3 regions of the Methylomonas sp. PHL2-19 genome follow, and region 3 is predicted to be linked to each of the others. Evidence: riboswitches for the same ligand, from Rfam matches in the RefSeq annotation. Region 3 holds a riboswitch; each other region holds the start of a gene.

Region 1 (4,881 bases), 590 kb from region 3:
AGGTGCATTGACGTTCAAGGTGTCGGTGAAGTTGTTGCCGTTACCGATAGCCAGATAACCTGATTGACCGAAGGGGTGAACAAAACCAATGTTCAACTCGGTAGCCAGAATGGTTGGTGAAGCCGCATCGGCAGCGATTTTAGCGATGACGGTAGATTTATCCGCGCTGATACCTTTACGCCATTGGAAGGTTTGCTCAACCCAATCCATATACTTGCCTCTGAAGGCTTGTTCCAGAGTCGGTGCTACACCGTCCACTTTAATAAAGCGGTAATGCTTGGCATGCGTAGCATTGTTTTCCAAGCTTTGTTGACCGATGGCCCAGCCTCTGTTACCGGCAGTATTAACCGCGGTGTTGAACACGTCAGGGTTAGTCGTGGTGATTTGTTTAGCCACCGCTTCGCCGTCGGCAAAGTCTTCCAGACACAATTCCATATCGCCGGAACCACTAATTTCGTGCTTCACAGGACCGGCCAAAGAAGAACCTACCCAGTCAGGATTCAAACCGGCCGTGCTGCAAGGGTTGTTTAGGAATTTAACGTACTGTTGCGCGCCGGTACCGGAACCGTCGATACGTTTGCAAAAATGCACTTTAGTATCGTTAGGGGTTACGTTTCTGACAGTGCCGTCGGAATCGGTGTAAGTCAAACCGGCAGTCAAGCTGGTTAAGGCCGTGCCGTTTACTTTAAACTCGGACCATCTTTTGATTTGACCGGAGATCAACTCAGCCACTTGTTGTTTGCTCAAGCTAGGCATACAAGCTTCGGTGTAATCGCCCGGTGCGCAGCTGCCGCCAAAACCGGCCAACAGGTTTTGCGCTCTTTGTAAAGCCACATACAAGTTATCGGAAACCGGCACGCCAAATACCAAGGCCGCAGCAGGTACTACGTTCAGAGCCGCGTCGGCAGCTACTGGATCAACTGCACTGGCGTTTGAAGGTTTGTTAGGACCGACGAACAATTTTGGCTCGACATCGGAAATACCGGCATCGGACAGCACGTTGGTCAGGTTAGCGCCGCTGGCGTTGCAAAACCAAGTGTTGGTCGCGCCTTGTTGCGTGCAGTTACCGTTGTCGATACGCATCGCCGCAATCGCCACGCCGTCGATCAGCGGGTTAACGCCTTGCGCAGAACCGCCGGCAGAACGTTTGTGGAACAGGACTTTAGCCGTGGTTGCCGCAGAACCGTTGACGGTCAGGCCGGGTACGTTAGTAGAGTTCAGTGTGCAGAAATAAGCACTATGGTTTTTACCTTCGGAACCCGCTGTACCGTTATCTTTAAATACATCCAAAGTACCGGCGTCGCACAAGTTCACAAACAAGGCAGCCAGGGCTTTGTCTTGCGCGCTAGCGCCGGACATGAAGATTTCGATATCCGGCGTAACGCTTGGCGCATGCGCGGATGCGCCTTGCGAAAAACCTGCCAGAGAAGCCACTGCGATAGCAGCAGACAATAATTGCTTTTTCATTGTATATCTCTCAATGGATTAAATTTAAAGTGTGAGCCGACCCGTTCATGAAGGGGGAACCAGCAAAACAGAATCCGGCCGGCTCAAGCCGCTTACGGAATTAAACCGCCAGCGATTTACGACGAGTGGCGCGCAGTACACCCATCAGACCGGCGCCGAACATCCAAACCGCAGCAGGTAGTGGCACAGCAGCAGGCGCAGCGGTATAGGTCAAAGAACCGACGTTGCCGTTGATTGCGAAATTCCATACGCCTGGGAAAGTGACTAATTCGCCGGTGTCGAAGTCATCGGCATTGGCTCTTTCGCGAACAAAAGACAATGCTGTGCCTAACTGACCTTGCGCGGTAAATGGCAAGGCAGTTTGGAAATCGTTACCGTAAACAGCTGTGTATCCTTGCTGGCCGACAGTTTTGAAGGTACTCAAGTTGTTGCTGTTAGCATCTTGAGTTTGGATATAGCTGACCAAATCATTCCATTTACCCATCGTGTTGCTAATGTCTGGAGCGTTCGCGTCGATGCTGGATGGTGAAGGCACTACAGAAGTGGTGTAAAAACCAAATTTAGCTAAGTCGGTCAATTCATTCAATACACCATGACCACCAGAAACACCCCAAGTAACGTTGTTGCCGGCAGTGTAAGCAGCAGCGAACGATTGGAAGTTGTTGTCGCTCAGTGTGAATGACAATGGTTGGCTAGGATTAGCCAAAAATTGTTCAACAGTGATGCCCAAATCCAGCGTGTAAGAGTTTTGTGCTGTGTAGTTAACCAGGTTAAACAAAAACTCACTACCGTCTGCTGTTGCATCGCCGATAGCTTGGATACGCGCTTCCGCGGCGCCTGAAGCGGCCGCTGCCAATACTGCAACTGCCAACAATTTTTTAGACAATTTCATTTTTAAAACCTCATGTTTAAATTTCGATTAATGACATAAGGTGACAGCCCAGCCGTCTTGACCTGCAAGACCCGTGACTTTCCGTCCCCGCTTCACAACGAGTTTGGCTTTTACACGCTTTAGATTGCACTCGACACCATCTAACATCCTGACAGCGCCGCTTTGTTGCCCCCGCGACCATGTTCCGCCTAGCCTCCTCCCTATCCTCTTCCTTCGCCGCTCCTTGTTCGTGCCGTCCGTGTTCCCTAGTTGCTCCCGAATCTTTGCTGAACGGCCGTTCCTCAACCCCTCAACTTGGCGCGAATTATTCCAGAGCAATAGCGGCGTTTCGGTTACAGCATTGTTAAATTAACGTGACATGTAATACATCTGTATTACAAAGCCGGCCGCTAACACGAAAATTCAGCGGATGACCTAGGCGGGAGGGAGCGATGAAATCTAAGATTCTGTTTGCGGGGGTCGCATCAGTGCGATTCAGTTAAGGAAGAACCCCCTTCTCCCTCCGGGAGAAGCTTGGGATGCGGGAATCAAATAAAGCTATTTTCGGCGTAGCCTAGGTATTAGTGGCCGCTAGCTCTCGACGGCAAGGGCCTTGCTGACTATTGAGCAAGTTAGTTAAACCCAAAAAGTCCGTCATGCCGCCGGGATAAGGGCGTCCGGTGCCATGGATGGCAAGCTTCGAACTCTGCGTGCGCTGAACACGGCATTCCCCGACAAGCAAACGCCTTGCGACCGCTTCACCAATCGATTGGGAACACTGGGCTCCCGCCTGCGCGGGAGCGACGGACGTTAAAGGCCAGGCTAATATGAAGGCGGGCTAAACAACGCCCAACAAGACTTTGGCGTTAACGATACCGTCCGCATCGGCCGGTTTTTCCACATCGATTTGCAGCACTTGCAAGCGGTGTTTGGTTTCCAAAATTGTCAACCATGACATCAGTCGGTCGAAGGCCAGATTTTCCAGCCAGACGCTGACTTTGTCCTCGCCTTCCGGTGACAGATGTTTGATCGCCGGTTTTATATCCAGCTGTTGGCTGCTGAAATCGACTAACGCCAGCGGCGATTGATTACCGCCATCCACTGCCGGCGTATCAACCGCGGCTTGTTGCCGCAAAGCCGCCGCTTCGTTGCCGACTTGTTGTAAATAGCTATAGATTTGCTGTTGCGCCTGGATTTTTAGGTTCAGCAAGCGGCTTTGTTCAGCAATTGGTTGGTAAAACAGCAGGTATGCGCCATACACCAGTACGACCAATAAACCGCCCAGCGCCAGTACTCGCTCTCTGGGCGTTAATTCGGCAAAACGCTGCGCTATGTCATTTTTCGCGAATCTCAAGTTGCGCCTCCACGCCGTTTGCGCCGCTATCGGCGGATTGAAGTTTCACCTGCATGCTGGTTTGCAGTTGTTGTTTGAATTGCTCCAGCTGGCCTATGTCATCGGCAACTACATGCAACTGCAAACCGCCGTTCAGGAAATTGAGTTTTTGCAAATGCACGGCCGGCGTGTCTTTTAATACCAAGCCGGACCGGTAAAGCAAGCGCATGAAACCGCTACCGATGACATCGTGTTGTTTTCTGAGCTGCGCCAATTGTTGCTCGGCTTGGGCTTTGACATTGACGATGCGTTTCACCTCGGGAAAGCTTTGTTTGAACAGCGCTTGGGTTTTAGCTTCCCACTCGCTCAGCTCGGCTTGCTGTTGCCAGTAGGTATGCAATACGGCGTAGCTCTGCACCGCCAAAGCTGCACCCAAAATAATTGCTGCAGGCAGCCACTGTTGCCAGCGGCCTACCTTTCGACTGGTGACGGCATAGGCACCGCTCAACACATTCAGCTCTGCCGGTAACAATTCGACAGCGCTCGCCATGAATGGCAAAGGCCTTGTTATGACTGTTTCCAAACAGGTATTTGCCAAACCGTCAGGCAGCTTGCGGTCTTCGCTGGCTTTGCATATCAATAAAGTCTGAAAATCAGCACCTTCGGCACGGGCTTTTTCCAGCAGTTGCGGCAGAAATTGCGTATCCACGCCGCCGCCCAAATAAGCAGCGCTGCGCAAAATTGCGTTGCTTTCTTCGAGCAACAAAGTCGTTTGTCCAGGCTGATACGGCAGGCATAAGGTTTCCGGATACGCAGCTGCCAGCTCTAAACCGGCTTCGCGAAACGGAGTAAGCCGCGCCGCTAATGTGTCGTGCGTAATCGCCGCCACGGCGAGTTTATCCCGGTCCTGCTTTAACCAAACCAGATGATAATTTTCCACGTCCTCGGCCAGTAAATCTTCCAAGGCAAACGGCAAAGCCTTTTTCAGTTGCGCGGTGGTCTTAACGGCCAGCTCGATTTCCAATAACAACACCGAGGCAGCCGGCAATAACAGCAGCACGGACTTACCCTGCGCGGCCGCTGCCAACTCGGCGATTGTGCCGGATGCCGGCTGGCTATCCGGCCCGGCTAGACTCAACCATTCCAGGTTGTCGGCAGACCCTGCGATGAATCTGACCAGCAGTTTTTCAGCCATGCGCCAAGCCCTGGC
Region 2 (4,881 bases), 1.3 Mb from region 3:
TTGATAGCCTCCACAGCGGTGGCGATACTGGCGAAACCGGTCAGCATGACGATTTGGGTATTGTCATCTAAAGAAATCAATTTCTTGACCATTTCCAAACCGGAGTCAAAACCGATCCGCAAGTCGATTACCGCGTATTCAGGCTCGGTTTGTTCCGCCAGTTTCATTGCCGTATCGACATCATTGGCGACAGTCACTTGAAAATTACGCTTTTCCAGTGCCGGCTTCAACACCGAACAAAAGGTGACGTCATCATCGACAAGCAATAAATTGGGTTTATCCATAGGTAATTGATTCATGCATACTCTCCTTAGCTAAAAGCGGCAAACTGATTTCAACGCAAGCACCGCCCGACTCTAAATTACTGAACTGTATTTTACCGCCGAGTCGCTTGATAGTGGTATAAGTCAAAAACAAGCCAACTCCCATGCCTTGCTTATTGCTCTTGACCGGTTGGTGCCCGGCAAACTCGATAAATTCAGCCGGCAAGCCTGGACCGAAATCCCGGATTTTCAAGTTTAGCGTTGCTTCATCCCATTCCACATGAAACTCGATGCCCGCATCGACCGGCGATGCCTCGGCAGCGTTATTTAGGATATTAATGATGGAGTGAGTCACAGTACGTTCCGCAATCACGCGCGCTTCCATATCCACATTCGGCGAAATAAATAGCTTGAGCCTGGTGGCGGCTTTATGCGTGCGCCACTGGCCTAATACTTCATCGATATATTCGCTCACCAGCATCACCTTGCCGGATTCCGCCCGCATCTCGCCGGCGGAGGCCGACATCACCGACAAGGCTTGTTTGCAGCGATCAATCTGCTGTTGAACAATTACCAGTTTCTGATGCAGATCCGGATAGCGATGCGCCGACAGCTCTTCCGCCATCTCATGCGTCAAAATGGCGATCGTGCCCAGCGGCGTACCCATATCATGCGCGGCGCTGGCTGCCAAGGTGCCTAGGGACACCACGCGCTCGTCGCGTAGCGCACTCTCGCGGGCATCCGCTAAATTACGCTCCCGCTCTTTCAAGGTCTTGGACAGTTCGACCACAAAAAAAGCGACTAAGCCGGCGCTAAACACAAAACCAAACCACATACCGAATACATGCAGATTGAAATAACGCCTGTCGTTCATCAAATGCATTTGCAGGCTCATTTCCGGCGTCATCTCCGTCATCGCCGGATGGGCCATGTGCGGCTCGACAGCCGGCAAGGGTACGTTGTAGGCAATCAATACCGTATACACGCAGGAGGTAATGATCACCATATTCCAGGCATAAGCCTGCGGCAGCATGATGGCAGTTACAATCAAAGGCAGCAGAAACACCCAAATGATCGGGTTTGACGCGCCGCCGGTCAGATAAAGCAGATAGGCCAACGCCAACACGTCCATGCATATTTGCGAAAAAATCTCGTGCTCGGTAACTTCTTCCGGCGTCCTCAGCCGTAGCCAGGTGTAAAGATTAAGTATGGAAATCGCAAAAATCGCCAGCCACAGCTGGTTTTGCGGCAAATTAATACCCAGGCCGTTCACTGCAATAAACACCGCCACCGTAACGGCAAACAGCATCAAATTTCTAAGAATGTATAACCACCGCAGGTTTTCGCGAATGGATATTTCGGCTTTGGGCAGAATGTGTGAAAGCATAGAAACAACACTAAATTGAAGAACGCATCGCCGCTAGATACTACCGCCGCTTGCTTAAGAAGGTGGAAAGCCGACCAAACCTGGATGGCGGCCACCTAAGTATTCAATCGATTTTTGATAGCAACCTTCACTCCAACCGCTACATGCCATGGCAAATAAGGAATTAGGCTAGCCACTTAAAAGATCGAACGACAATCTACGAGCTAATCTTTTAGGAACAAGCGTCACGATCTGACGAATCATGTCCCAAAAAATAGTGCGGCATATCACGCACCAGCCAAACGCCAGCCGCCGTTTTTATCCACCCACCTCATGCTCAGCCAGTACCAAAACGTCATAGGCAGCATCATCGCAAACCATTCCCAATCGTCGATCAAAAATAATTTGGCAACCCAGCCATTGCCATCGAAATAGAGCGACCAAGGCACACAGTAAAGAGTAAAAACAATACTACTCCAGATCAACAGTAACGCGCCTTTGCGGGTTTCTATACTCGACAGGGCCAGGAACACCCACAGCGGGGTTTTATCGGTTTTTTGCATACATCTCTCCACTGAAAAATCTCGTGCCAACCCAATGAGCGGCGCAACAACCTAACAATAAACGACTAGAAAAGAAAGAAATTCCTGATCAAATCCACCAAAACAAACTTCACCACCAAGCGGGGATTATCTCCCAACAATTGAACTGTGTTATTTAAAATAAGCGCATGCGCTATTTCGCTGAATTTCGCCAGCAGCTCACTCATGCCATCCCAGGCAAAATAAGCAGCAATACAATGATATTTATATATTTTATTAAGTTGGCCCGCTATTCGCTGTAACTAGTGTACTTGCTTCGTGGTTTGCTTTCCGAAAAGCGGTTAGTAGGTCTCTATCCCTGCCATGTCTGCCGCTGGCGGAATGAGCAAATCTCTGAAAGCAAGCTTTGCCACACCCGTCGTGAGGCGGGGCCGGAAAATCACGGTTCTTAAAAAACGATTTAAAGAAGGCCGGATTGCCCCCATGCGCGCCATGGGCGAGGGCAAAGTTTGGCTCGCTGCTGTTGGTCAAGTTTTGTCAGTTTCGCTGTTACCTTTAATTCCAATAACAAAAGAGGACGATCATGATCTTTCATAAAACGGCTATAGCAGCTATTTTGACAACTGGCCTGGCGGCTGTTTCCAGCCAAGCGTTCGCGCACTCTTACTACAACCTGACCGGCGCGGGCACAGTAGCCTCCGGTAACTCCGCTATCGGCTTCGGCATAGCCAACAGCATCAACGGCACAGACGGTGTATCTGCAAACTCCAACGGCACCAATAGAGTCGCTAACGGTACCAACGTTTATACGGTCGGCGACTTAAACGCTAACACCTTAATTCCGGGCACAGGTACCGCGGCTGAGACAGCCACAGAAGTAGCAGGCAACCTGCCCTATATGTGGTATTCAGGTCAGCATACAACAGCTACAGGTTTCACCAAACGCGAATTACATACGGGCTCCAGCGCTACAGACAACGATGGCGCACTGACAGCAAATCTTATTAACTCAAACCCTAGTTTCGGCACCAATACTATCGGTAGCTTGTGGAAAGCTTACTCGGACAAAAACGGCGGCACCAACGCCGCCACCTGGGGCACCATCATGGCCGATCTGCCAGCTGATGGCGACCATCCTTACTTAGCGGTAGCAGGCAATTCGGCATCAACCGGCCTGGGACTGGACTACGGCTTGATTCATATTAGCTGCGGCGCAAACACAGCAAGCGCTAACTGCGCCAGCGCGGGCAATATCAAAACCACCATTACCGTGAAAAACGACGCCGATTACAGCCAATTTAACGGCTTATTGGACGTGGCCCTGTATCGCAATGTGGACAGCAGTTCCACATCTGACCGTAACGCAGCTGCCACAATCGGCGAAACGGGCCTGCAAGGCTCAAGCTTGGGCGAAGCTATCTGGACAGCCAGCATGAGCAGCACTTCCGACACCTTGTTCTACTCGTTTGTGTTCGACCAAGCCGAGTGGAATGCCACAGGCACACCCGGGCTGCACACCAATGGCTTTTATACCTTGGTGGTCGGCGCGCACGGTGGCGGCGCGCTCGATGGCGTAACCTACGACGTACTGGTTACCACTTCGGCAGTGCCTGTTCCAGGCGCAGTCTGGCTGTTCGGCAGCGCGATGGCCGGCTTGATCGGTTTCGGCCGCCGCAAACAAGCACTAGCGGCTTAATTACCCAGCGGGGTTGCCGCCAAACAACGGCAATCCCCTCACCAAGCGCTGTTTAACAACAGGTTTTAGCTCATATATTTAATTCGATAGAGATCCAAAATGACTGCAAACTTAACCTTTAAGAAACTAGCATTAGCCGGCGCCATGGGCGCGTTAATGTCAATCAGCGGCATGGCTAGCGCTCACATAACCTACAATTTAGCTTCCGGAGATCCCTTACCAGACGGTTCTGCCGCAGGCCCATGGTCGGCCGGCGATCCAGGCTATATTGGCAATTTGCCCGCCACCTGGGTAGCGATGATCCACAATGACGGCGGCGTTGCCAACTCGCAAACCGCCAGCGGCCACGGCATAGGCATGGGCGCCAAAGCTTATAAAGACGGCGCGACAAACTGGGGGCATACCGCCGATTACGGTTTGTTTGAACTGCATGCCGACGCAGAAGTGACTATCACCGTATCGTCGGACGGCTCCAATCTGCGCCCGGCTTTTGGTTTGTGGAGCGGCTGGGATACCGCGGGTAGCAGCAGTCGTCATCAAGAATACCTGAACAACGGTGCTCTGAATCCCATGGCTGCCAGCCCACTTGGCACAACGCTGGCTTTGGTTGACGCAAACGCCTGGGCCTTCGCAGCCACTCAAGGCACCACCGCCAGCGCGACGCTGACCCGTTTCCTGACTGCCGGTACTTACACACTGATTTTGGGTGGTTACGACGGCACGGTAGGCGGCGCCAATCTGGCCTATACCGCTACCATCTCCGCCGCCGCATCACCAGTACCCGTGCCGGGTGCGGTTTGGCTGTTCGGTAGCGCGATGGCGGGCTTAGTCGGTTTCGGCAAACGCAAAACCACAGAAAACGTCTGAGACGTATCTATGTCACTTAAAGCTGATTTTTAACCCGGCGCCCTTAATTACCAGTGTGATCAAGGGCCGGGTTAATCAGCAAGAAATTGGATCGGTTTCGGTCAAGGATGACCGGGGGCACGGAAGCTCCATTTTTACATCCGTTTG
Region 3 (4,881 bases):
CGCTGGTAATCGCTCGTGGTGTCGACATCCAGTTCCGCTTCCAGCAACGGCACTTTTACCAGTGAGTCTTCGAAGCGTAGTAACAAGGGCTTAGCTCCCCGGTCGCCGGTCAAGCTGGCTAGCTGGTCAAAATAAGCAGCCGGAAGCACGGCCGGCACGCCAAACGATTCCGCATACTGACTGACGACGATGCGCTCCGGCGCGTTTTGCCAAGCGCTAAGCAAACTTTGCAGATGCGCGGCGTTGATCAAGGGTTGGTCGCACAGCATCAACAATACCGCGTTAGCCGTGTCCGGCACAGCCTGGATACCAGCCCGAATCGAACCGGCCATACCGTCCGCCCAATCCAGATTCAATACCACCTCACTACCGCTCAAATCGACCGCGGCTTTTATCGCCTCAGCATTTGCGCCCAATACCACCACCGTCCGCTCCGCCAACACGACTTGCGCATTGGCAAGCGCATGCGCCAGTAATGGACGCTCCTGCCAAATCAGTAATTGCTTGGGGCTGCCCATCCGGCTGGAGGCACCGGCCGCCAGTATGACGGCATGCACATTATCCATGGCTGCATGCATGTTTGAGCGCAACCGGCTCTATCCCCTGTTGCCAGCCGCTACGGCCGTTGAACTGGGCCTGAATGCCGGCCACGATGGACAAGGCAATCTCTTCCGGAGGTTGCGCGCCGATGTCCAAACCGAACGGGCGGAACACCCGTTCGACTATCAGTGCCGTGTTGTCGCCCAGACTTTGCAGTAACCGTTGTTTGCGATGCGCCGGACCCAGCAAACCGACCAACTCGCCGGTTTGGGTAATCAACATGCGCGCGCCGGTCTTTTGGTAGGTCGAGCCAAAGGTTTGTTGCCAAAAATTGGCGTGCGTTTTTTAGTGGATGATTCCTGCACTGACTATTCCTATAAAGAGATTGCCGCTCGAGCAGTTAAAAACTGACTAGGGTTTTGTCCGCGACTTATTGACGGCCTCCAAGCACAAAAGGCATAAGGTGTGGAAACTCAAGCCTTGGCTTTTTTATCCTTGCGGATGCCCCGAACCGCATACGTCCTGGCTTTATCTTTGGCGGTTTCCGCAAAGAAGGTCTTCCATGTCTCGCCGCCTCTATCGGCAATTGCCGTCGAAATATCCTTAAATAAACTGATACCTTCCAACACCATTGTCGGGGTAAAACCATAATCGTGGGTGAGATAGTAACTGATGCTCATCAGATAGGTTTTTTCTCTACTCATGAGCTTGATCAGACGCTGCTTTTGTTTATCGTAGACATAGTAAGAGGTCAGCGCCAGCAGGCTCAGGCCAAAAAATTTCGTCCACAACAAAATGTAGGCATCGTCTTCATAGAGCTTCTGACCCTTGTTCAAAATGGCATCGGTTTTATTCATATGTATCCTCGGTGAAAGTGTCGGGCATCTTAATTTAAGTTTGAAAATTTTGTGTTGGAAATATTGGATAGTGTCGTCATAACACAGCCGCCCAAAGCGCAATACCGCGTAACTACAAGGCTGCCAAGAACCAAGCGGTGTTTTTAGCTTAACCCGTAGCTATGCCATGCCATCGCCTTAAATGCAAAAAACGTCTTCTCCACCTGATGGCAAAGGCGATTAGAGGAATCAACCTTTTCTGGGACTGAGTGATTTTCGTCAGCAATTGGCAGATGACTAAAGCTCCGGCGAGGCTGGTCGTCGATTGCCGACGAAGTCATGATACGCATGAGAACGCTGGATTTTTATTTCGGAATTCGTTCCCAACCTTCGTTCCAGCACCCTGATTTTTAAGCACCCAGCTTGGTATATCACTACCCAAACTGATGACTTTTACCCTTACGGCGCAAACTCAAAGCTGCCGCCCAAAATCTCTTAAATAAAATAAGGGATATAACCCAAAATACGCGAAATAACACACCCTGCATAGCGTAATAGCCATCTAAAACCCCAAAAAACCGCCACACTTATTACTACTCCACCCTATCAAACAAAACAGCTTATCCCATTGTTTTATATGAACATAACCATAAAAAAACACTAGCAACCCACGCTCAAATATATTTTGGCAGATGTTTTGCTTTATAAATAGTGCTGCACCCTCCTGGGCGCAGCCACCAAGTCGCCACACTCGTCGCAAGGCGGGGCCGGAAAGCTGCGGATCTGATTCAGATAGTCGAGCTGCCTCTTATGAGCGGGTAAGAGAAGGGTCTAGCCGGTCGAGATTCATACACCGACAACTACCCATAGCGCTCGCTCACTGGTCAGGAATAGTTTGTTGTATCTCCTGATTAGCTAAACCCGTTGTTTAACTCACTACGCAAGCAAGCCCGGTATTTAAAACTCTTTTGGACTGTCTCTCTCGCAACCATAGCGTAGCGTGATCAATCCAGGAATATTGAAATACATAGCGGTTTTAAGGCTGTTCAAATTGCGCGGGAATCCATTGGCCCAGCACTTACCGTACGCAAAGGACCGGAAAGTAAGAGCCTGGCATCGCGGCATCCGGCGCATGTGCGTTAGGCAACGACTCGCAAAGGGAATTGCGAAACATTGAATGTCGCCGGTAAAACCTACCGGTAAAAATCTTCGTCTTACTATGAAAGGAATTGAAATATGTCTGTTAACACGAAACATGCGCCTGCCTTGAAAAAGGTGGCTGCAACACTTGCTATTTCACTTTTAGGCCTCGGCAATGTACAAGCCGAGACCGTAAACGGCACCATCTATAAAACCGTCGACCCGGTTCACGGCGCCGGCACCACAATCGATTTCTACTCGTTCTCCTTGTCGTCAGCTGCCAATGTGATAATCGATGTCCTGGCGAATGAAGGCTACGCAGCGGGCTGGGGCGCGCATCCCGGCGCGTATGTCGATATAAACGGCGACGGCGAACTAACACTGGCAGATAGCCAATTCCGCATTTTTCAGGACACAGTCTCACTGACTACCGAAATCGTCAGCGGCGACGACAGTCCAGCCTACACCATACCCGGCAATACCGGCGGATGGGCCGATGGCAGCTTGTTGAGCCGAGACTCCTACCTGGCGACTGCATTGGACGTGGGCAATTACATTATTGCTTTTGGCGATTACTCTCTGACCATCGAAGAAGCCGTACTGGGCTTCAACAAGGGCGACACCATCACCGGTGCGACCGGCGTCAACCCGATAACGGGCGCCACCGGTCAGGATCATTTCGACTATCAAATTACCCTGACCGCCACCGACTACGTCACCGGAGCCAGCCTGCCTTTGACCATCACCGGCGAGGGTGTTAGCGCAGTGCCGGTGCCAGGGGCCGTTTGGTTATTCGGTTCTGCACTAATGGGATTCGGTGTATTCGGCAAACGCCGCACCGCGTAAACCCCGGCAAACAAGAGCGAAAAGGTCAGCCGACATCAGCTGTCGACTCACCCCTCGCAATGCATGTCTAAACCCTTTGGAGATGTCTATCTTTTGGCTGCCAGGCCCGAAATACTCAGACAAATCCAAATTAAACAGCAACTTAAATCTACCACAATCGTAAGCAACGATGTGGTAGATATTGGAGACACTCAAAAATGAACATCGATTTACAAACTATTTTTAAAATCACCCTATCCTCCGCCGCGCTAACCCTTGCCGTTGCTCAACCTGCTGCGGCGGCTTGGTCAGGTGCCGATAACACTCTCGAGCTGGGCACCAGCATCTCAAACCCCAGTTTTAATTCCAGCAATTTGGGCTTCGCGGGCAATCCGTCTCTGTCCAATGATGGTTGGGGCATGCAAGGTGCATTTACCAACTTCTATTTGAGCTCATCAGCCCAATCCGTGACTGTCGACGCGCGTTCGTCCGCCGCAAACTTTCCGGCCTTTTCAATTTTCAGAACCAATGTGGCTTATTCGGGTGAAACGGTCGGCGTCGATACACCGGCTGAGCTAACCGGCCAAATTCACAAATTTAACTCGGTGGGCCAAGCCGGCGATCCAGGCATTATGTGGGCAACCGGCGCGGACGGCATTGTCGAAACCCTGGGCTACGTCAGCTCCTCAAGCAAAAACTACGTTAACTCTTTCGGCGGCGTCATCGACTCCGGCGCCCACGATGTCAGTATCGACAATCTGTATGAAACCGGCGTATCCGGCACTATAGGGGTCACCGGCAACCCTGCTTTTGCCAACACCAAAAGATTCGCGACCTTGACGCTGAACGACTTGCAAGCTGGCTGGTATGCCGTGTTCGTCGGCGGTGCAGACATCCTCGGAAGCAGTGCCGGCATCTCTTTGAACATTTCCGCGTCGGCCGCCCCTTCTACCTACACACCAGCGGCGGTGCCAGTACCCTCCGCTGTCTGGCTGTTCGGTACGGCACTGGCCGGCTTTATAGGCAGAGGCAAACGCAACGCTAAAGCGTAAGCCAACACCCAGCAGATAAGCCGATGTTCCTATAAAAAAAGGAAGCTTGGCGAGGGACTTCGCCAAAGGAATAAAGGATGGCCGATAAATTACGCTTTGTGATTTATCGGCCTTTTTTATAGTTTGAGCCCGCTGATGCGGGCGTTTTGGCCGTATTTGTTGCCAACCAACCATTTCTCAGTGGAGTTTCACCATGACATTGTTTCGTCATAGCCAATTAGCGATTGTTTTAGCCGGAGGTGTACTGCTCAGTTTCAGCGCCGCCGCGGTCGAATTGGCACTAGGGCCCATGCCGATAAGCCTGAAGCATTTGCCCGTTCCGCCTGTTCCCGGCCTACTGGACGGCCCGGACCCTATTGTCGTCAACAAGAATGCCGCGATTGCCTTGGGCAAAGCGCTGTTCTGGGATACTAACGTGGGTAGCGACGGCATGGCCTGTGCGTCCTGCCACTTTCACGCCGGCGCCGACGGCAGAGTAAAAAATCAGC

What was found. A riboswitch is a leader RNA that binds a small molecule or an ion and turns the genes downstream of it on or off. The one in region 3 is predicted to bind cyclic di-GMP.
Region 1: another riboswitch for cyclic di-GMP. It lies ahead of ACR02O_RS10670 (hypothetical protein); the one in region 3 lies ahead of ACR02O_RS13170 (hypothetical protein).
Region 2: another riboswitch for cyclic di-GMP. It lies ahead of ACR02O_RS07665 (hypothetical protein); the one in region 3 lies ahead of ACR02O_RS13170 (hypothetical protein).

Annotation. Positions count from the first base shown of each region.
Region 1 is NZ_CP196839.1:2,274,500-2,279,380, reverse strand. It holds gene ACR02O_RS10675 (hypothetical protein) at 1-1,467, opposite strand, end outside; gene ACR02O_RS10670 (hypothetical protein) at 1,568-2,359, opposite strand; cyclic di-GMP riboswitch class I at 2,399-2,477, opposite strand; gene ACR02O_RS10665 (type II secretion system protein M) at 3,177-3,692, opposite strand; gene gspL (type II secretion system protein GspL) at 3,673-4,866, opposite strand; gene gspK (type II secretion system minor pseudopilin GspK) at 4,859-4,881, opposite strand, start outside.
Region 2 is NZ_CP196839.1:1,596,415-1,601,295, reverse strand. It holds gene ACR02O_RS07685 (response regulator transcription factor) at 1-299, opposite strand, end outside; gene ACR02O_RS07680 (ATP-binding protein) at 277-1,650, opposite strand; gene ACR02O_RS07675 (hypothetical protein) at 1,917-2,192, opposite strand; gene ACR02O_RS07670 (hypothetical protein) at 2,258-2,398, opposite strand; cyclic di-GMP riboswitch class I at 2,570-2,654, shown strand; gene ACR02O_RS07665 (hypothetical protein) at 2,755-3,867, shown strand; gene ACR02O_RS07660 (hypothetical protein) at 3,967-4,734, shown strand.
Region 3 is NZ_CP196839.1:2,861,574-2,866,454, reverse strand. It holds gene ACR02O_RS13185 (nucleotidyltransferase family protein) at 1-566, opposite strand, end outside; gene ACR02O_RS13180 (XdhC family protein) at 559-822, opposite strand; gene ACR02O_RS13175 (hypothetical protein) at 1,014-1,397, opposite strand; cyclic di-GMP riboswitch class I at 2,111-2,185, shown strand; gene ACR02O_RS13170 (hypothetical protein) at 2,613-3,362, shown strand; gene ACR02O_RS13165 (hypothetical protein) at 3,560-4,393, shown strand; gene ACR02O_RS13160 (cytochrome-c peroxidase) at 4,587-4,881, shown strand, end outside.